Regions from separate parts of the Mesorhizobium sp. Cs1299R1N1 genome, predicted to be linked through region 3. Evidence: predicted binding sites of a transcription regulator. Region 3 holds the regulator's gene; each other region holds the start of a gene.
The links. Region 3 encodes PhoB, which activates phosphate uptake and scavenging genes when phosphate is short. Its sites were predicted from a motif close to TGTCATNNANCTGTCAT; they were not measured.

Region 1: the regulator PhoB is predicted to act here: its motif matches at 5,678-5,694, upstream of phnF (phosphonate metabolism transcriptional regulator PhnF).
Region 2: the regulator PhoB is predicted to act here: its motif matches at 1,739-1,755, upstream of O7A70_RS25375 (esterase-like activity of phytase family protein).

The regions. Positions count from the first base shown of each region.
Region 1 is NZ_JAPYKR010000001.1:480,376-487,526, forward strand. Features, by position in the region: gene O7A70_RS02310 (ABC transporter substrate-binding protein) at 145-1,137, shown strand; gene O7A70_RS02315 (sugar ABC transporter ATP-binding protein) at 1,294-2,847, shown strand; gene O7A70_RS02320 (ABC transporter permease) at 2,844-3,812, shown strand; gene O7A70_RS02325 (zinc-binding alcohol dehydrogenase family protein) at 3,890-4,906, shown strand; gene phnF (phosphonate metabolism transcriptional regulator PhnF) at 4,915-5,661, opposite strand; gene phnG (phosphonate C-P lyase system protein PhnG) at 5,774-6,235, shown strand; gene phnH (phosphonate C-P lyase system protein PhnH) at 6,235-6,846, shown strand; gene O7A70_RS02345 (carbon-phosphorus lyase complex subunit PhnI) at 6,849-7,151, shown strand, end outside.
Region 2 is NZ_JAPYKR010000012.1:226,185-233,335, reverse strand. Features, by position in the region: gene O7A70_RS25385 (trimethylamine methyltransferase family protein) at 1-1,439, opposite strand, end outside; partial or broken gene O7A70_RS25380 (glycine cleavage T C-terminal barrel domain-containing protein) at 1,454-1,648, opposite strand; gene O7A70_RS25375 (esterase-like activity of phytase family protein) at 1,871-3,340, shown strand; gene O7A70_RS25370 (L,D-transpeptidase) at 3,397-4,200, opposite strand; gene O7A70_RS25365 (MATE family efflux transporter) at 4,378-5,850, shown strand; gene O7A70_RS25360 (MFS transporter) at 5,875-7,080, opposite strand.
Region 3 is NZ_JAPYKR010000014.1:105,640-112,790, forward strand. Features, by position in the region: gene pstC (phosphate ABC transporter permease subunit PstC) at 1-742, shown strand, start outside; gene pstA (phosphate ABC transporter permease PstA) at 746-1,597, shown strand; gene pstB (phosphate ABC transporter ATP-binding protein PstB) at 1,594-2,397, shown strand; gene phoU (phosphate signaling complex protein PhoU) at 2,423-3,130, shown strand; gene phoB (phosphate regulon transcriptional regulator PhoB) at 3,150-3,839, shown strand; gene O7A70_RS27060 (ROK family protein) at 3,842-5,089, opposite strand; gene xylF (D-xylose ABC transporter substrate-binding protein) at 5,362-6,402, shown strand; gene O7A70_RS27070 (sugar ABC transporter permease) at 6,546-7,151, shown strand, end outside.

The sequences.
Region 1 (7,151 bases), on a different contig from region 3:
TGGCCGGAAACACCGCTTGCATCGGCTGGATCGATGGACTATCAAAACAGTGCAACTGTTTTTTATTGATAAAGTTCTGTTTGGGCCACGCCTATCCGAACCGGGCTTCCGTAACGTTTCACCAGGCGACTTAGGGAGGATCCTATGAAATTCGTGACCAGCATTCTCAACCGCCGCGCCGTCATGGCCCTGGCGGCAGCCTCGATGCTCACCGGCGTCATGCATACCGCACCGGTTTCGGCGGCGGACGTGACCATTCCGATCATCGTCAAGGATACCACGTCCTTCTACTGGCAGATCGTCCTGGCCGGCGCCCGCAAGGCCGGCAAGGATCTCGGCGTCAATGTGCCGGAACTCGGCGCCCAGGCTGAGACCGACGTCAACGGCCAGATCTCCATCCTCGAGAACGCCGTCGCCGGCAACCCGGCCGCCGTCGTCATCGCGCCGACCGAAGCCAAGGCGCTCGGCAAGCCGATCGACGAGGCCGCGGCCAAGGTCAAGGTCATCGGCATCGACTCCGGCGCCGACTCCAAGGCCTTCACCTCGTTCCTGACCACCGACAACGTCCAGGGCGGCCGCGTCGCCGCTGACGGTCTCGCCGCCGCGATCGGCGCCGCCAACGGCGGCAAGGTCGAAGGCAAGGTTGCGCTTATCACCGCGCTCCCTGGCGCTGGCTCGCTCGAACAGCGCGCGCAAGGCTTCAAGGAACAGCTCAAGGCCAAATATCCCGGCCTCGAACTGATCGCCGACAAATACGCCGACGGCCAGGCCACCACCGGCCTCAACATCGCGACCGACCTGATCACCGCCAATCCGGACCTGAAGGGCATCTTCGCGTCAAACCTGATCATGGCGCAAGGCGTCGGCCAGGCGATCGCCGAGAACAAACTTGCCGGCAAGGTCGGACTGATCGGCTTCGACAGCGACGAGAAGCTGATCAAGTTCCTCAATGACGGCGTCATTTCGGGCCTCGTCGTCCAGGATCCGTACCGGATGGGCTATGACGGCATCAAGACGGCGCTCGCCGCTTCGAAGGGCGAGAAGGTGGAGGCAAATGTCGACACCGGTGCCAATCTCGTGACCAAGGACAACATGAAGGATCCCAAGATCGACGCGCTGCTCAATCCGAAGCTCTGAGCAGCCAGTGTTCGAAACCGTTTCCGGGGCGTCGCGCCCCGGAAACATCCGCCGCCACGAGCGGCCTGGCAATCGGCCGGCTTCGACTAGGCTGTTTGAAAAGACGATCACAGCCTCGCCAGGTGCCAGCCGCGGGGCCAATCTGGGAGGATCGCCATGACGCCGACGGCGCACGAACTGCATCCGGCTCCCGCGCTGGAGCCCGGCAGGACCATCCTCGAATTGCGCGGGCTGGAAAAGCGTTATCCCGGCACTCACGCCTTGAAGCCGGTGGACCTTGCCTTCAAGGCAAGCGAGATCCACGCCATCGTCGGCGAGAACGGCGCCGGCAAATCCACGCTCATCAAGCTTTTGACCGGCGTCATGCCGCGCACCTCCGGAGAAGTGATCTGGGAGGGTCAACCGGCTGCACTGGCGACCCCGCATGAGGCGATGGCGCTCGGCATCAACGCCGTCCACCAGGAAGTCGTGCTCTGCCGTCACCTCACGGTCGCGGCCAACATGTTCCTCGGCGAGGAGAATTCGCGCTTCGGCATCCTGCAGCAGCGCGCCATGGTCAAGGAAGCGCAGAAGATCATCGACGATCTCGGCTTTGACTTGCCGGCGCATGTTACTCTCGGCGACCTCACCATCGGCCAGCAGCAGCTGATCGCCGCCGCCCGCGCCACCGTGCGCGGCACCAAATTCCTGATCTTCGACGAGCCGACCGCCTACCTGACCCGCAAGGAGGCCGACCAGCTCTTCACCTTGATCCGCCGCCTGAAGACCGAGGGCGTGACGATCATCTATATCAGCCACCGCATGGAGGAAGTGTTCGAGCTCGCCGATCGTGTTTCGGTGCTGCGCGACGGCACGCTGGTCGGCACCAGGAACATCAGCGAGACCAATGACGCCGAACTCGTCAAACTGATGATCAACCGCTCGATCGAACAGATCTACCACAAGGAGCATTTCACTCCGGGTGCCGCGATCATCGAGGCCAGGAACCTCTCGGGCAAGGGTTTCGAAAACGTGTCGATGACAGTCCGTGCCGGCGAGATCGTCGGGCTCTACGGCCTGATCGGCGCCGGGCGCAGCGAATTCGTCACCACGCTCTACGGCCGGCACAAGAAGTCGGCCGGCCAGGTCCTGTGGGAAGGCAAGGATGTCCAGATCAACTCCGAGCATGACGCGATCAAGCTCGGCATGGCGCTGGCGCCGGAAAGCCGCCGCGACCAGGGCCTCTGCCTCAATTTGCCGGTTGGCCTCAACCTCAACCTGCCGATCTACAAGCGCATCTCCAGCAATTTGTTGATCTCGAACGCGAAAGAGAAGGCCGAGGCCGACCGCCAGATCGCTGGCCTCAGGATCAAGACTCCGACGCGCCATGCGTTGGCTTCCAGCCTATCCGGTGGCAACCAGCAGAAGATCGTCATCGGCAAATGGCTGGCGCACGGCGCCAAGCTGTTCATCTTCGACGAGCCGACGGTTGGCGTCGATGTCGGCACCAAGGCCGAAATCTACCGCCTGTTCAGCGCGCTGTTGTCGAAGGGCGCCGGCATCATCCTGATCTCGTCCTATTTGCCGGAGGTCTATGAACTGGCCGACACGCTGCACGTGTTCCGCCGCGGCAAGCTGGTGGCCACGCACGGGTTCCACACCGCCGATCACGAGGACATTCTCACACAGGCGCTCGCCGAGAAACAAGAAAAGTTGGGAGGAAAGACATGAGCACCGAGGCGATTCCTGCCGAAAAACCGAAGCGCAATTACAACGCCCTGTTCGGACTGACGCTGCTGGCGCTGCTGGTGCTGCTGTGGGTCATCCTGTCGTTGTCCACATCGAGCTTCGCGTCGGCCAACAACATCTCGAATCTGCTGCGTCAGGGTTCGATGATCGCCATTTTGGCTGTCGGCCAGACCTTCGTCATCATCACCGGCGGCATCGATCTGTCCGTCGGCGCCGTGGTCGGCTTCGCCACCGTCATCGCCGCGATGCTGATCAATGCCGGCGTCCCGGTCTTCCTCGCCATCCTGCTCACCCTGCTGGTCGGCGTCGCCATCGGCCTCTTCCATGGTTTTGGCATCGTCAAGATGGGCCTGCCGCCCTTCATCATTACGCTGGCGACCCTGACGTCGCTGCGCGGCATTGGCCTTTTGATGACCAACGGCAATTCGATTTCGATCAACAATGATGCTTTCCAGGAATTCTCGCGCAACTCCTTCCTCGGCATCCCCAATCTGTTCTGGATGGTCCTGCTGGTCGGCATACCCGCCTATGTCTTCCTGCATCACAGCCGCTGGGGCCGGTACCTGTTCTCGGTCGGGTCGAACGCCGAGGCCTCGCGCCTGTCCGGCGTCAACGTCCAGCGCACCATCTTCATGGCCTACACGCTGTCGGGTCTCTGCGCGGCGTTCGTCGGCGTGCTCTTGGCTTCGCGCATCGGCATCGGCAATCCGACGCAGGCCGAAGGATGGGAATTGCAGGCGATCGCCTCGTCGGTGATCGGCGGCACCTCGCTGTTCGGCGCGGTCGGCTCGGTGCACGGGCCGCTGCTCGGCGCCTTCATTCTCGCCACCATCAACAACGGCGCCAACCTGCTCAACGTCAACGCCTTCTGGCAGCGTGTCATCACCGGCGTGCTGATCATCGTCATTGTCTATTTCGACGGCCTGCGCCGCCGCGGCGGCAAGTAGTCAACGAGCCGAAAAACGATCTCCGGCCCGGTATCAAAACGGGCCGGCGTTTTCGTAAACCCAAAATGGACTGAAACATGAAAGCCGTCGTCTGCCGCTCGCCCGGCGAACTCATTCTGGAAGACCGTCCCGCACCCTCCCAGCCACCTCCCGGCTGGGCACTGGTGGCGGTCAGCCATGTCGGCATCTGCGGCACTGACTACCATATCTTCGAGGGCAAGCACCCGTTCCTCGCCTACCCCCGCATCATGGGCCACGAAGTGTCTGGCACCGTCGTCGAAGTCGGCGAAGGAGTCGGGCTTGCGGTCGGCGAACCGGTCATCATCAACCCCTACCTTTCCTGCGGCAAATGCATCGCCTGCCGGCACGGCAAGCCCAATTGCTGTGTCAGGATCGAAGTGCTCGGCGTGCATCGCGACGGCGCCATGTGCGAACAGATCCTGGTGCCGGCTGAGAATCTCTATCCCACAAACGGGCTGTCGCTCGCCGACGCCGCCGCCGTCGAATTCCTGGCCATCGGCGCGCATGCCGTGCGCCGCGCGCGTTCCGAGGCCGGTGCACGCACGCTGGTCATCGGTGCCGGCCCGATCGGGCTTGGCACCACCATCTTCGCACGCATTGCCGGGCTCGACGTGACACTTCTCGACATGAGCACCGAAAGACTGGTCTTCGCGGCGAGTGAGCTCGGCTTTTCGATTCTCGACGGCTCGCAAGCACCTGTGTCCGATCTGGTGCGTGATGCGACAGACGGCGAAGGCTTCGACGTGGTCTTCGACGCCACCGGCAACACCCGGTCGGTGCAATCGGCCTTCGCCCACGTCGCGCATGGCGGCACCCTGGTGCTGGTCAGCGTCGTCAAGGACGATATCGTCTTTTCCGACCCTGAGTTCCACAAGCGCGAGATGACATTGGTCGGCAGCCGCAATGCGTTGCGCGCCGACTTCGATCATGTCGCCGCCTCGATCCGCAATGGTGCCGTGCCGCTGGCCAAGCTCGTCACCCACCGCACCACGCTGGCCGATACGCCAGGGGACCTCGCACGCTGGGCACACGAGAAGTCGGGCCTGATCAAGGCCGTGATCGAGATCGGATAGCCAGGGCGTTATAGTGCCGAGAGCTTCAGCTCCACTCGCTCGGCCGAAAAACGCGATTCGGAAAACTGGATTGGCTGGCCGTCGGGCGTGACGTTGACCGCCACTGTCACCAGCACGATGGCGCCTGGCTGCAGATCGAGATCGGCGAGATCGGCGGCGTCCGCATGGCGCGCGGACAGCACGGTCGATTGCCTGAGATAGTCGTCGATACCGAAACGAGCGAGCGACGCGGTGATCGAACCGGTTTGCGCCATCGCCTTGTCGATGCCGGCAAAGCGCTTCGCCTCGAACCATGCGGCAGCGCGCGACACCGGCCGTCCGTCGGCCTCGCCGCGCGTTTCCAGCCGGATTACCTCGGCACCCCGGGCAAGGCCAAGCCCCTCGGCAACGCGCTGGCTGGCAGGCTCGACCGAGAAAGCAAGCAGCACGATGTGCCGTTCCGAGGTCTGCCCCTGCAGCCCCGCAGAGAAGCGCGTGCGCGCGCCGATCGGATAGGACAGCCGCTTGCGCGACAAGACGAACGTGCCGCGCCCCTGTTCGGCCCGCAATACGCCCTCCTGTACGAGGGCCGATATGGCGCTGCGCACGGTGTGACGGTTGACGCCATAACGCTCCGCCAGCGCGACCTCGGGCGGCAGCGCGGCATTTTCGGCGAAATCGCCAATGGCAATCGCTTGCAGGATCCTGTCGGCGATCTGGCGCCAAAGTGAGACGCCGCTGCGCCGCTCGATGGTATCGGCCGCTTGCCCGGTCATGTTTTGCCTCCCGGCCTGTCACGCACCCGTCATGGACTCGCGCTAGGTAATATGTATAATTTGTATAGTTGTCTATATCAATAGACAAATTTAATGAAGAGGAAAGTTGGCGATGCGAGGACAGGAAGCCCGCGACCAGGCCGAGCGCAAGGCCGCCATGGCCACCTTGGCGCAATCGAGCGGCGACGACATCGTGCGGCTCTGGAACGAGGCCGGCCTGCCTTCGCAAGCCGAGCTGCTGCGCGGCCCCGAGACCGGCCTGGTCACGCTGCGTGGCCGCATCGGCGGCGGCGGCGCGCCCTTCAATGTCGGCGAGGCGACCGTCACGCGTGCCACCGTCCGGCTGCCATCCGGGCAGGTCGGCCATTGCTACGCGCTTGGCCGCGACAAGCAGAAGGCGAAGCTGGCAGCCATCGCCGACGCGCTCTGGCAGGACCCTGCCCGCCGCGCCGAGGTCGAGACCAGGCTCATTGCGCACTTGCGCTCGGCTCTGACCGCTGCCCACGAAAAACGCCGCGCCGAGACGGCGGCGACGAAAGTGGATTTCTTCACCATGGTTCGCGGAGAAGATTGATGGATATCGCGGCACAATCGATCGAGGGCGGTTTCGCCGATCCGGTCTTCAACGCCCAGACCGTGTTTCGGGCCGTCATGGATGCCATGGCGCGGCCGGGCAGCGTCCAGCCCTTGCCGACCTTGGCCCGCCCGCCGGCGCCGCTTTCGGCAACATCGGGCGCTATAGCCCTGGCGTTGTGCGACAACGACACGCCACTCTGGCTCGACCCGGCACTGCATGCCTCCGCGGCGATCGGCTCCTGGCTTGGCTTCCACACCGGTGCGCCGCTGGCCAATACATCGGCCGACGCGCACTTCGCGTTTATTGCCACACCGGCCGAGATGATGGCGCTCGACGGTTTTTCTCAGGGCACGCAGGATTATCCCGACCGATCGACGACGCTGATCCTGCAGGTCGGCGACCTCACTTCAGGGTCCCCGCTGTTGCTCGAAGGCCCCGGCATCGAAACCAGCGCCACGATCGCGCCGGCACAGATGCCGCGTCACTTCGTCGAGCAGTGGAAGCAAAACAACAAGCGCTTTCCGCGTGGCGTCGACATCATCCTCGCCACATCGGACGGCATAGCCTGCCTGCCGCGCACGACGCGCATCAAGACGATGGAGGCTTGAAGATGTATGTCGCGGTAAAAGGTGGCGAAGCCGCTATTGCCAACGCTCACAGCCTGCTTGCCGACCGCCGGCGTGGCGACCGCTCGGTGCCGGCGCTGCGCCTCGACCAGATCGTCGAACAGCTGGCGCTCGGCGTCGACAGGGTGATGAGCGAAGGTTCGCTCTATGACCGTGAGCTGGCCGCACTCGCCATCGTCCAGGCGCGGGGCGACATGATCGAGGCGATCTTTCTGGTGCGCGCCTACCGCACCACGCTGCCGCGCTTCGGTTATACCAGCCCGATCGACACCAGTGCGATGCTGGTC
Region 2 (7,151 bases), on a different contig from region 3:
CAGACGCCGGTGGCGCGTTCGGTGGCGTTCTTCGACCCGCTTTGCGTCCAGTTGCCGAAATTCGACCAGTCGGCCACCAGCGGCTCGTAGAAGGCGGTGCGGTAGCGTGCCATGGTGTGGCTGGCCGAGAAGAAGTGGCCGCCCGGCTGCACTTCGGCGATGGCCTCGAAGCCGATTGCGTCGTCGTCGCCGGGGGTCGCGTCGCAAAGTTCCGCGACCGTCTGCAGCGCTTCGATGTCGGTGACCAGCTTTTCCAGGGAAACACTCAAGCCCCCTTCCAGCCAGCCGGCCGCATGGATGCAGACGGTGGCGCCCGACAGCACCGAGCCCCACAGCGCGAACTGCGTCTCGTGCGCGGCCTGCGCGTCCGAAATATTGGCAGCGCTGCCGCCGCCCGAGCGCCAGGGCAGACCGGTGAAGCGCGCCAGCTGGCCTGCACCCAGCGTGGCCTTGACGTGCTCCGGCGTGCCGAAGGCGGGTGCGCCGGATTTCATGTCGACATTGGAGGAGAAGGAACCGTAGACCACCGGCGCGCCCGGCCGCACGATCTGCGCCAGCGTCAGCCCGGCGAGCGCTTCGGCGTGCTGCAAAGTCAGGGCGCCGGCCACCGTGATCGGCGCCATCGCACCGGCCAGGCAGAACGGCGTGATGATCAGGACCTGGCCCGCCTTGGCGAAGTCGATGATGCCATGCGCCATGGGAATATCGAGCTGGCGCGGCGAGTTGGTGTTGATGACGGTGTAGCAATGCGCGCCCGAGCGGAACTCGTCTTCGGACAACCCACGGGCCAGCCTGATCATCTCGAAACTGTCATCGACCTGCGGCGTGCCACGGGCGAACACGAATGGGAATTTGTCGGACAGTGTCAGCTGCGCCCGATTGACGGCATAATGGCGAAAACGATTGTCGATGTCCTGCGGCTCGATACACGGCCCCAGCATGTGCAAGACATCGAAATGCTGCACCAGCTTGATGAGCTCCTCGAAGGCGACCAGCGTTCCAGGCCGCCGGCCGCGGTCGAGATCGGTGACGTTGGGCGCGCCGGAGCCCGCCAGGAATGTCATGGAGCCCAGTTCGAGCGACAGATCGCGAGCGCGCGCGCCTGCATTGGCGTGGATCGATCGCGGCGCCGAGGCTAAGGCTGCCACCACCATGTCGCGGCCGATGCGCACCATGTCGGTGTCGGGATCGACCAGGGCGCCGGCACGGGCGAGCACTTCGCGCGCCTCAGGCAGCAGCACCTTGATGCCCAGTTCTTCCAGCACGCGCAGCGCCGTGTCGTGGATCGACGCCACCTGGTCGTCGGAAAAGATCGGCTGCGGCAGGAATGGATTCCTCAGCGACCGGTAATTGGGCTTGCGGCTTGATTCACTGCCGGCCTCGCCCGTGCGTCCGCGCCGGCGTTCGCGCCTGCTGTCTCGTGCCGCGTCATCGATCATCGCGAATTCCCTCCTCATTGCCGCATCGCCTTGCCCTGGGGATCATAGGGCGAGGCCGCGATGACCCGCGCAGGCCGTTCGACGCCGACAATGTGCACGCAAAGCTGCGTCCCCTCCCCGGCGAAATCGTCGTCCACCAACGCCGGCGCGACGCTCTTGCCGATCGTGTAGCCAAATCCGCCCGAGGTGACGAAGCCAGCGCGGCGGCCTCAAGGCTTCCCTTCCGGTCAGTTCGAAGCCGGCACCCTATATGCACTAGACATGTGTGTCCATTACGCTGGCGGACCGGCATCGCGCACTGTCACGCAAGCATCATGTTCACGCCTTAGATCGCGTTTTGGGGAGGCGCGCGCGGCATCGTCGATGCGGCACCTCTTTCCGTTTTTGTCCTTCGGCCGCTCCGGCATGCTTCGTCACAAAGAGGATTGTCCATGAAACACCTGTACCGAACCGCCTCGCTCGGGGTCGCGCTGGCCTTGTTCACCGCCCTGACACCGGCGCTTGCCGACGGCGTGGCCTACATCAACAAGGGCCTGGTCGGCGTCGGCCGCATGCCGGCTGCTCAGCGCGACAAGTTCGGCGAGACCTTCGGCTCGGGCTCCGGCATGGCAATCGACACTACAGGCTGGACGCATGATGCCGGCACCTACAAGGGATCGCTCTGGCTCCTGCCCGACCGTGGCTACAATGTCGCCGGCACCACCGACTACCGGCCGCGCCTCAACACCATCGGCATCGAGTTCACGCCTGTCGCGCCGGGTGCGGCTCCCGCCGCCGGCCAGGAGCAGACGGGCGTCAAGGCGACGCTTGCCGACACCATGCTCCTCACCGACGACAAGGGCGCCGATGCCACCGGCCTCGATCCGCTGTCGGATGTACGCCCTGCCGCCGGCGACATGCCGATGCTGCCCGTCGCCACCAACGGCAAGCTCGCTCTCGACAATGAGGCCATCGTGCGGCTGCCCGACGGTTCGATGTTCATCTCCGACGAGTACGGCCCCAACATCTACAGGTTCTCCGCGCAAGGCCGCCTGATGTCGGCGACCCAGCCGCCGGCAGCCCTCGTGCCGATGCGCAAGGGAGCGCCGAACTTCTCCTCCGACAATCCCGGTCCGGGCGCCGCCGACCCTGATCCGAAGGATCCCGAAACCGGGCGCCAGAACAACCAGGGCCTCGAAGGCATGGCGATGACGCCGGACGGCAAGTTCCTGATCGCCGTGCTGCAGTCGGCGCCGAGGCAGGACGGCGGCGATTCACCCTCGACGCGCCAGAACACCCGGGCGTTGGTCTATGATGCCTCCGACCTCGCCCATCTGAAGCTCGCGCATGAATACGTCGTGCCGCTGCCGGTGTTCAAGGATGCCAAGGGCAAGACCAAGGTCGCCGCGCAGAGCGAGATCGTGGCGCTTTCGGACACATCCTTCCTGATGCTGGCGCGCGACAGCGGCAACGGCCAGGGCCTGAAGAAGGGTGACGCGTCGCTCTACCGCCAGATCAACATCGTCGACGTGTCCGGGGCGACCGACATCGCGGGCGGCGCCTTCGACGCGGCCGACAAGCCGGTCGCGCCCAAGGGCGTGCTTGATCCCTCGGTGACGCCGGCCAAGCTGACGCCGCTCATCGATATCAACGACGCCGCCCAGCTTGGCCGCTTCGGCCTGCACAATGGTGGGGCGAAGGACCACAACGAGCTTTCGGAGAAGTGGGAAGCGATGTCGTTGGCCAGCGTCCTCGACCCGAAGCTGCCCGACGATTATTTCCTGTTCGTCGGCAACGACAACGACTTCCTCGCCCAGGACGGCTTCCAGGTCGGCGCGCCCTACAAGGCCGATGACGGCGCCGATGTCGACACCATGTTCCTGGTCTATCAGGTCACGCTGCCAGGTCTCGGCAAGAAGTAACGATCACCGCACAAGCGGGCGCGCCTGGCGCGTCCGCCTGTGCAGGTCGTGAAGGCTTACTTCAAGAACTCGGCGTCCTTCGGCACGCCCGCATCGATCGGCTCGGCCGTTCTGCTCGACACGGCCATGATCTTGCCGGCGGCAGACAGGTTGGGCCGCACGAAGACCTGGGCGGGGCCGTTGACGCGGCTGTAGAGGTCGATGATGTCCTGGTTCATGAAGCGCACGCAGCCGGACGACGCGTTCTTGCCGATGGAATCCCATTCCGGCGTGCCGTGCAGCCGGTACATCGTGTCCTTGCCGTCGCGGAAAAGATAGAGCGCGCGGGCGCCCAGCGGGCTCTGCGGTCCGGGCGGCATGCCGTCCTTGTATTTCGCCAGTTCCGGCCGGCGCAGGATCATTTCGGGCGGCGGCGTCCACACCGGCCACTTCTTGCGCGCCTGGACCACGGCGCTGCCGGTCCATCCGAAACCGGCCTTGCCGAGGCTGACGCCGTAGCGCATCGCCTTGCCGCCGTCGCGCACCAGATAGAGGAAATGCTCGGAAACATCGACGACGATCGTGCCAGGCTTTTCTCCGGTCGGATCGGCCACGATCTGGCGCACGAACTTCGGATCGAGCTTGGCAACCGGGATGGCCGGCAGTTGATAACCCTCGTCGGTGCGCGCCGCATACATGGTTGCGGTATCGCCGACAGCCGGCTCGCTTGGCGCAGCCGACGGCGGGACCGGCGCCACTGCCGGCGGCGCCACATCGGTCGTGGTGCACGCCGAGAGAACCACGGAAGCGCAGCCCAAAGCGGACGCGCCAAGAAACGCGCGCCGGCTCAGGCGCTCAGGAACAAGCGGAATATCGGACATGAACCCCCCGGTGAGAAACGCGGCCCAACGCGCCAAGGATCAATATCCCATTCCGCAAGCTTTGAGAACAGGATGGATCATGGCGTGAGCACCGTGGACCGTTCGCGCCCCCGCATCGACCTGTCGGGTTGAATCTGCAATCATCGCGCACCGGACTCGAGATAGGCTTTGTCGGCCATGAACGAAAAAATGCCCGCGCGTCGGCGCACCGGCGACCTGACCAGCGGCCCGATCCCACGCACGCTGCTGCTCTTCGCCTTGCCGGTGCTCGGCTCCAACGTGCTGCAATCGCTGAACGGCTCGGTCAATGCCGTCTGGGTGGGCCGCTTCCTCGGTGAATCGGCGCTGACCGCGACCTCCAACGCCAACCTCGTCCTGTTCCTGATCCTCGGCACGGTGTTCGGCATCGGCATGGCGGCCACCATCCTGGTGGCGCAGTCGGTCGGCGCCCGCGACCTGCCCGAGGCACGCCGCATCGTCGGCACCAGCGCCACGTTCTTCTTCCTCGTTTCGGTGGTCTTCGCGGTTTGCGGCTGGATCTGGGTCGACGCCATCCTGGGCGCGCTTGGCACGCCGGCCGACGCCTTGCCGCTCGCACGCTCCTACCTGCGCATCATCTTCGTCGCCGTGCCGATGATGAACCTTCTGTCCTTCGTCATGACCGTGCTGCGCGGCGCCGGCGATTCCCGCACGCCCTTCATCTTCATGGCGCTTGCGGTCGTGCTCGACATCGTGCTCAATCCCCTGCTCATCCGCGGCATCGGCCCGTTTCCCGAACTCGGCATCGCCGGTTCCGCCACCTCGACGCTGATCGGCCAGACCGTGAGCGTTATCGCCATCCTCGTCGTACTCTACGCGCGCAAGCATCCGTTGCGGCTGGCCGGCACAAATCTCGCCCTGCTGCGCCCGGATCCGGCGCTGCTGCGCATCGTCGTCTTCAAGGGCGTGCCGATGGGCCTGCAGATGATCGTCATCTCGGCGGCGGCACTGACGGTGATGGGCATCGTCAATTCCTATGGTTCGCAAGTCGCCGCCGCCTACGGCATCGCAGCGCAGCTCTGGACCTACATCCAGATGCCGGCGCTCGCGATCGGCGCCGCGGTTTCTTCCATGGCGGCGCAGAATGTCGGCGCCGGCCGCTGGGACCGGATCGGCCGCGTTGCCGCCTCCGGCGTCGGCTTCAACCTCGTCCTGACCGGCGCCCTCGTCGCGCTGCTATGGGTCTTCGACCGCTCGATCCTGAGCCTGTTCCTGAGCAGTGACAGCGCCGCGATCGATATCGCCGCCCACATCAACACCGTAGCATCGTGGTCGTTCATCCTGTTCGGCATCACCATCGTGCTGTTCGCCACGGTGCGCGCCACGGGAGCCGTGATGCCGCCGCTGATCATCCTGGTGATCTCGGTGCTCATCGTGCGCACCGGCTTTGCCTATTACATGCGCGGTGTGATCGGCGAGGAAGCGCTGTGGTGGAGTTTCCCGGCCGGCTCGATCGCCTCGCTGGTCCTGGCTGCGGCCTACTACCGCTTCGGCGGCTGGCGCACCTTGCACATGATCGAGAACAGGCCGGCTGCCGGCGAGCCGCCCGACACCGGGCTTGGCGTGCCGCGCCAGCGCGCGAACATGACACCTGAAACGCCGAACGGCTGAAGCGCACGTGCTGGCGCGGCTGTCTCAGCGCTTCTGTCTGAGCCCGAAGGCGAGCGCCACCAGCGCGAACGCGATGATCATGGCCGCGAAGGCCAGGCTCGCGGCGACAGGGCTGGCATAGGTCGACACGACGCCGATGCCAATGACAGGCAAGGCGTTGCCGACAAAGCAGCAGACGAAGAAGCTCGACACCACTTCGGCACGGCGATCCTGTGGCGCGATCTCGTTCACCACCTGCAGGCCGCCCCGGTAGCCAAGTGCGGCCGCGACACCGCAGCAGGCCGTCGCCACGATCATCAGCGTCATCGAGGCCAGCATCTGCGCCGCCACCACCACCAGCACGCTTGGGATCATCAGGGCCAGGGCGGCCAGCATGGCCTTGCTGCTCTGCACCCGCATCAGCAACACGATGCTGGCCGCCGCGACGATTGCCAGTTCAAAGAACAGCGCGCCGGCAACGGCATGGTTCGTTTCGTTCAGCTGCTGCGCCAGGATGCTCGGCGCCAACGCGGCATAGAAGCCGACCAACGCCATCGCGCCGAAACCGGTCACCGCCGGTGCGACGAAGCGCGTGCGTATCTTCTGAGGTACGGAGAGGCGCGGCCGCATCGAAATCCGCCCGAGGCCATCCGGCTTCGCCACCGTTTCACGGGTGCGCCAGACCAGGACCGTCACCACCGCGAGTGCCACGAGATAGACGACGAACACCAGCCGCAGGGGCCAGGGCTCGTATTGAGCCAACAGGCCCGATATCAGCGACCCGAAACCGAGACCGAGGAAATTGGTGCTGGTGGTGATGATGCTGGCACGCGATTTGTCGGCGGCGGGGAGAAGCTCGGCAATCCAGGCGGTTCCCGTTCCGGCGCCAACGCCGATGCCAAGCCCGCTCAGGATGCGCGCCACGTCGAGCGAGACGACATTTCCGGCGAACAGGAAGATAAGCGCGCTGACAATGGCCACGATCATCGCCGCCAGCGCAGTGGGTCGGCGTCCGACAACATCCGACACGCCACCGAACACCAGCAAGGCGCCGAGATTGCCGACAACGTAGACCGCGTAGATAAGCGTCAAGGTGATCTGCGAAAAGCCGAACTGCTGCTTGTAGATGATATAGAGCGGCGTCAGCGCCGTGCTGCCGGCAAACAGCACCGCGATCATCGCCGCGACAGTCGGGATCGCGAGGACGTCGCCGGCCTCGTTCTGAGTTTGCGCCAAATCACGAAAGGCCATGGCCAACCTCGTCATCAGTTTCAGGGATCGCGACGTTAACGCGCCCTTCCCGCCGGCGTTCCGGTGAACGG
Region 3 (7,151 bases):
CCTGGCGCCTATCTATGGCACCATTGTCACATCGGCCATCGCCATCCTGATCGCCGTGCCGCTCGGCATCGGCATTGCCATTTTTCTCACCGAGCTTTGCCCGCGCCCGCTTCGGCGCCCAATCGGCATGGCGGTGGAACTGCTGGCCGGCATTCCTTCGATCATCTACGGCATCTGGGGCCTGTTCGTCCTGGCGCCGTTCCTGCAGACGACTGTGCAACCCTTCATCATCAGTGTTTTCCATGGCATTCCCGGCCTTGGCAGCCTGTTTGCCGGTCCGCCCTACGGCATCGGCCTGCTGACCTCGTCGCTGATCCTCGCCATCATGGTGCTGCCCTTCATCACCTCGATCACCAAGGACGTGTTCGACACGGTGCCGCCGGTGCTGAAGGAGTCCGCCTACGGCATTGGCTGCACGACCTGGGAAGTGACACGTCGCGTCGTCATCCCTTACACCCGCATCGGCATCATGGGCGGCGTCATGCTTGGCCTTGGCCGCGCGCTCGGCGAAACCATGGCGGTGACCTTCGTGATCGGTAATGCGCACCGCATCTCGACCTCGCTGTTCGCGCCGGCAACGACAATCTCCGCGACCATCGCCAATGAATTCACCGAAGCCGTCGGCGACCTCTACACGTCCTCGCTGGTGGCGCTCGGCTTGATCCTGTTCGTCATCACCTTCCTCATCCTTGCCATCGCACGTTACATGCTGATGCGCATCGACGCCCGCACCGGAGCCTGACCGATGTCGACAGCCTCGTCGCTTCACAGCCGCCGCAAGACCAGAAACTCGGTGATGATGACGCTGTGCGTCGCCGCCGCGGGCATCGGGCTTGCCTGGCTGGCACTGATCCTCGGCGCTCTGGTCTACAAAGGCGCAGCCGGGCTCTCCCTTGATGTGTTCACGCAGATGACGCCGCCCCCCGGCGATGCCGGCGGCCTGCTGAACGCTATCTATGGCAGCGTGGTGATGACCGTCATCGCCGTTATCGTCGGCACGCCAATCGGTGTTCTGGCCGGCACCTATATGGCCGAATATGGCCGCTTCTCGAAACTCACCACCGTGGTGCGCTTCATCAACGACATCCTGCTGTCGGCGCCGTCGATCATCATCGGCCTGTTCGTCTACGAATTGATGGTGCGGCCGATGGGGCATTTCTCGGCGATCGCCGGCGCCGTCGCGCTGGCCATCCTGGTCATCCCCGTGGTCGTGCGCACTACCGAGGACATGCTCAACCTGGTGCCGAACGCCTTGCGCGAAGCCGGAACCGCGATCGGCGCGCCGCGCTGGGTGGTCATCAAATCAGTGGCTTACCGTGCAGCACTTTCCGGCATCGTCACCGGCATATTGCTGTCGATCGCCCGTATCTCCGGCGAGACGGCGCCGCTGCTCTTCACCGCGCTCAACAACCAGTTCTGGTCGAGCAATCTCAACGCGCCGATGGCCAGCCTGCCGGTCACCATCTTCCAGTTCGCTCTCAGCCCCTATGAGGAATGGCAGCAGCTGGCCTGGACCGGCGCACTCATAATCACATTGACGGTTCTCGCGCTCAGCATCTTTGCGCGCAGCCTGACCGGACGCAGAGAGGACAAATGAGCCAGATGTTGTCTCCAGACATGACGATTGCCGCCGAGGCAGCCGCCAAGGCGAAGATCGAGGTCAAGAACCTCAATTTCTACTACGGCCAGTCGAAGGCGCTGAAGGACATCACGTTGTCGCTGCCCGAGCGCAGCGTGACGGCCTTCATCGGTCCGTCGGGTTGCGGAAAGTCGACGCTGCTGCGCGTCTTCAACCGCATCTACGAACTCTACCCCAAGCAGACCGCCGAGGGCCAGGTGCTGCTCGACGGCCAGAACGTTCTCGATCGTTCGCAGGATCTCAACCTGCTGCGGACCAAGATCGGCATGGTGTTCCAGAAGCCGACGCCGTTCCCGATGTCGATCTATGAGAACATCGCTTTCGGCGTCAGGCTCTATGAGAAGATCAGCAAGGCCGAGATGGACGGCCGTGTCGAGCAGGCGCTGAAGCGCGCCGCATTGTGGACCGAGGTCAAGGACAAGCTGAACGCCAGCGGTCTCAGCCTGTCGGGCGGCCAGCAGCAGCGTCTTTGCATCGCCCGCACCGTGGCGGTGAAGCCGGAGGTCATCCTGCTCGACGAGCCGGCCTCGGCGCTCGATCCGCTGTCGACCGCCAAGATCGAGGAACTGATCGACGAGTTGCAGGCCGACTACACGATCGTCATCGTCACCCACAATATGCAGCAGGCGGCGCGCGTGTCACGCCAGACGGCTTTCATGTATCTGGGCGAACTGGTCGAATTCGACAAGACCGAGAAGATCTTCACGTCGCCTCGCGAGAAGCGCACGCAGGACTACATCACCGGCCGCTTCGGCTGATATCACGCATACGAGGACCAGGATCATGGCCGAACATACAGTCGCAGCCTTCGACGAGGATCTCGGACAGATCAGCAGGCTGATCAGCGACATGGGCGATCTCGCCGGCACGATGGTCGGCGGCGCCACCAAGGCGCTGCTGAATTCCGATAACGCGCTGGCACAGCGGGTCGTCTCCGACGACGCCATCATGGACGCGCGCCAGCGCGAACTCGACGACCGCGCCATCACCCTGATCGCCAAGCGCCAGCCGATGGCCGACGATCTGCGTCATGTCGTCGGCTCGATCCGGATGGCAGGCGATCTCGAGCGCATCGGCGACCTTGCCAAGAACATTGCCAAGCGCGTCGGCTCCGTCGGCCTCTCCGCCACGCCGCGCGACCTGTCGCATTCGATCGACTCCATGGCGCAGCTGGTGCTGATCCAGGTGCAGGGCGTGGTCGAGGAATACGCGGCCGGCGATGCCGCCGCGCTCGCCAAGCTCAGGAATGACGACGAACGCATCGATGTCAAATACACATCGGTGTTCCGCGAACTCCTGACCTACATGATGGAGGATCCGCGCAACATCACGGCTTGCACGCATCTTTTGTTCTGCGCCAAGAATCTCGAACGCATCGGCGACCACGTGACCAACATTGCCGAGAATGCATATTATGTGCTGACCGGCACGCAACTGCCCGCCAACCGTCCGAAGCAGGACGAGACGGCGATGTCGGTGCCAGCGGCTTGACGGCAGGGATGATCAATCGATGATCGCGCCACGCATCATGGTGGTGGAGGACGAGGAGCCGCTCGGCGTGCTCCTCCGCTACAATCTGGAATCGGAAGGCTACCAGGTCGAGGTGGTGACACGCGGCGACGAAGCCGAGATCCGCCTCCAGGAGAACGTGCCCGACCTCCTGGTGCTCGACTGGATGGTGCCGGCGGTTTCCGGCATCGAACTCTGTCGGCGCCTGCGAATGCGGCCCGAGACCGAGAGGCTGCCGATCATCATGCTGACGGCGCGCGGCGAGGAGAGCGACCGCGTGCGCGGCCTCTCGACCGGCGCCGACGACTATCTGGTCAAGCCATTCTCGACGCCGGAATTCATGGCCCGGGTCAAGGCGCTGCTGCGCCGCGCCAAGCCGGAAGTGCTGTCCAGCGTGCTCAAGGTCGGCGACATCGTGCTCGACCGGGAATCGCACCGGGTCTATCGCAAGAAGAGCGAGATCCGGCTCGGACCGACCGAGTTCCGCCTGCTCGAATTCATGATGCGTCATCCCGGCCGCGTGTTCTCGCGCAGCCAGCTGCTCGACAACGTCTGGGGCGAGACGATCTATATCGATGAACGCACCGTGGACGTGCATGTCGGCCGGCTGCGCAAGGCGGTCAACAACGGCCGCATGCCGGACGTGATCCGCACCATTCGCGGCGCGGGCTACGCGATCAGGGAAGACTGAAATCAGGCTACATTCTTGCCCGGAACGCCGGGCCTCGCCAGCACGCCCGGCGCGAAAATCTCCTGGTCCACGAAGGTCAATGCGCGCATGGCGCAACCTTCGCGGATGAGCGGCAGCTCGTTCGGCTCGGTGTCGAAGGAAATCGATTCCGAATGCTGGCCGCCGGCGGTCTGGGCGATGGCCTCGCGCAAGGCCGGCTCGATCAGGTCGAAGGCGGCGGCGCTGACGCCGACCATGGCGACGGGTGCGGGATCGATCAGCGCGAACAGGCTGCCCAGCCCATAGCCCAGCGCCTCGCCGGCCTTGCGATAGGCTTCGCGCTCCGGTCCGTCTTTCTCCCTTGCCGTCGCGGCGAGTGCCCGCATCTGCGCATCGCTGACATCCGCGACCGGTTCGGCGTCCTCGCCAAGCTGCCTGGCGTTGCGCCAGATGGCGTAGTTGCCGGCATAGGCCTCGACGCAGCCGCGCCGCCCGCAGCGGCAGAGTGCGCCTCCCGGGCGATGGATCATGTGGCCGAACTCGCCTCCCGATGAATGCGTCCCGGTGAACAACTCGCCCTTCAGCACCAGGCCCATGCCGATGCCGTGCGAGAGCAGGATGGCGATGAAGTCGTCGCGGTAGCGTTCGGGGTCGCGCCAGCGCAGCGCCACCGCCATCATGTTGCAGTCGTTCTCCATGGTGGCGGGGATGCCGAACTCGGCTTCAAGTATGTCGGCGAAGGGAATGTCCGTCTGCGGCGTGATCGGCGACCACAGCATCGCACGCGCCTCGGTGTCGGTGATGCCCTGGATCGCCAGTGCGATGCGGGCAATACTACGGACGTCGAGATCGGGGTCCTCGAGGCGCCGCCGCACTATTGCCGTGCATTCGCCGATCAGCGCCTCGCGCGACATGGTCAGCGTGTCCAGCCGGCGCTGTTCCTCGGCGACCACCTGGCCGGAATAATCGATGACGGCGACGGACAGGAAATTCAGCGACAGCACCACGGTCATCACAGCCGCCGCCTCGGGGTTGAGGCCAAGGCCAACCTGCGGCCGGCCGCGTTTCAGTAAACCGGCCTCGTTCGGCTTGCCTTCGGTCAGGATACCCTCGTCGATCAGGTCGGCTGATATCGCCGATATGGTCGAGTGGCTGAGGCCGGTGGTGGCGGCGATCTCGGTGCGCGAGGGCTGACCACCCTGACGCACGGCTGCAATCACCATGGCGCGGTTGCGCCGGCGCAGATCGTCGTGGCGGATTCCGACCGACATGCTTCCCACATCCTCCCCGTCGCCGCGGTTCTTGACACCCCCCTCGAACATCTCCGGCAACGGATCGAATACTGGCAGAAGCGGCAGGAGCTGTCATTTATTTATTGCGGGACTCGAAAAAAGGTTCCCGGCACCTCAAAATCCATCAGAATCGATGTTGACAGTGTTCCGACGATGGATCAGTGTTTTTTCGAGGCTCGAAAAAATAGGGCCTTTGTGCCGGCCTTCGGGCCAGTTTGGTCGCGCCATACGCGGCGCAGGGAGGATATATCATGAAGAGATTCACAGTCGCCATCCTGGCGGGTGTCGCCATGTCGCTGACGCTGGCGTCGGTGGCGCAGGCGAAGGACAAGGTCATCGGCGTTTCGTGGTCGAATTTCCAGGAAGAGCGCTGGAAGACCGACGAGGCCGCCATGAAGAAGGCGATCGAGGCCGCGGGCGACAAGTACATTTCCGCCGATGCGCAGTCCAATCCCGGCAAGCAGCTGACCGATGTCGAAAGCCTGATTTCGCAGGGCGCCAATTCGCTGATCATCCTGGCGCAGGATGCTTCGGCCATCGGCCCAGCGGTGCAGAAGGCGCTCGACGAGGGCATTCCGGTCGTCGGCTATGACCGCCTGATCGAAAACAAGGACGTCTTCTACCTGACCTTCGACAACAAGGAAGTCGGCCGCATGCAGGCTCGCGAGGTGTTCAAGGTGAAGCCTGAAGGCAATTACGTCTTCATCAAGGGCTCGGGTGCCGACCCGAATGCCGACTTCCTGTTCTCGGGCTCGATGGAAGTGCTGAAGGAAGCCATCGACAGCGGCAAGATCAAGAATGTCGGCGAAGCCTATACGGACGGCTGGCTGCCCGCCAACGCCCAGAAGAACATGGAGCAGTTCCTCACCGCCAACGACAATAAGGTCGACGCCGTGGTCGCGGCCAATGACGGCACCGCCGGCGGCGTCGTCGCGGCGTTGACGGCGCAGGGGCTCGCCGGCACCGTGCCGGTCTCTGGCCAGGACGGCGACCACGCCGCGCTCAACCGCATCGCGCTCGGCACCCAGACCGTGTCGGTGTGGAAGGATGCGCGTGAACTCGGCAAGAACGCCGCCGAGATCGCCTCGCAGCTCGCCGACGGCAAGAAGATGACCGACATCGCCGGCACGAAGGACTTCACGACGCCTGGCGGCAACACCGTCAAGTCGCTGTTCCTGACCCCGGTCGCCATCACCAAGGACAATCTCAACCTCGTCATCGACGCCGGCTGGATCAAGAAGGACGAAGTCTGCGCGGGCGTCGCCGCCGGCAGCGTCGCGGCCTGCAACTGAGTTTGACCGCTTGAAGAAATGAAGGCGCCGCGGCCCCCAAGCCGCGGCGTTTTCTCAAAAAGATTTGTGTTTCCGCATCACGCGGATAGCTTCTAGGCTGGGTTCGGCATCCGCGTCAGACGGCCAGCCGGTTGGAGGAAATCATGACCGACACGACGTCCAACCTGCAGGCCGATACCGCGCGCGCTTCGGAACTCGGCGCGGTCGCCCGGTTCCTGAAAGCGACCGAGATCGACACCCGTATGCTCGGCATGATCGGCGCCCTGCTGCTGATCTGGGTCGCGCTGCATGTGATTTCGAGCTTGCGTCTTGGCGTCAATCCGCTCGATTTCGACAGCCGCACGTTTCTGACGCCGCGCAATCTGTGGAATCTGTCGGTGCAGACGTCAGCGGTCGCAATCATGGCCTGCGGCATGGTGCTGGTCATCGTCATGCGCAACATCGACCTGTCCGTCGGTTCCGCCGAGGGCCTGATCGGCATGGTCATGGGTTTTGCCCAGGTGCACTTCCTGGTCCGGTTCGTGGGGCTTGAACTCGGCAATCCATGGATCTGGGTGCTGGCACTGGTCATCGGCCTGGCGCTCGGCCTTTTGATCGGCGCCTTCCAGGGCTTCGTCATCGCCTATCTCGAAGTGCCGGCTTTCATCGTCACGCTGGGCGGCCTGCTGGTCTGGCGCGGTGCCGCCTGGTGGGTCACCAGCGGCCAGACGGTGGCACCGCTCGACGCCACCTTCCAGCTGATGGGCGGC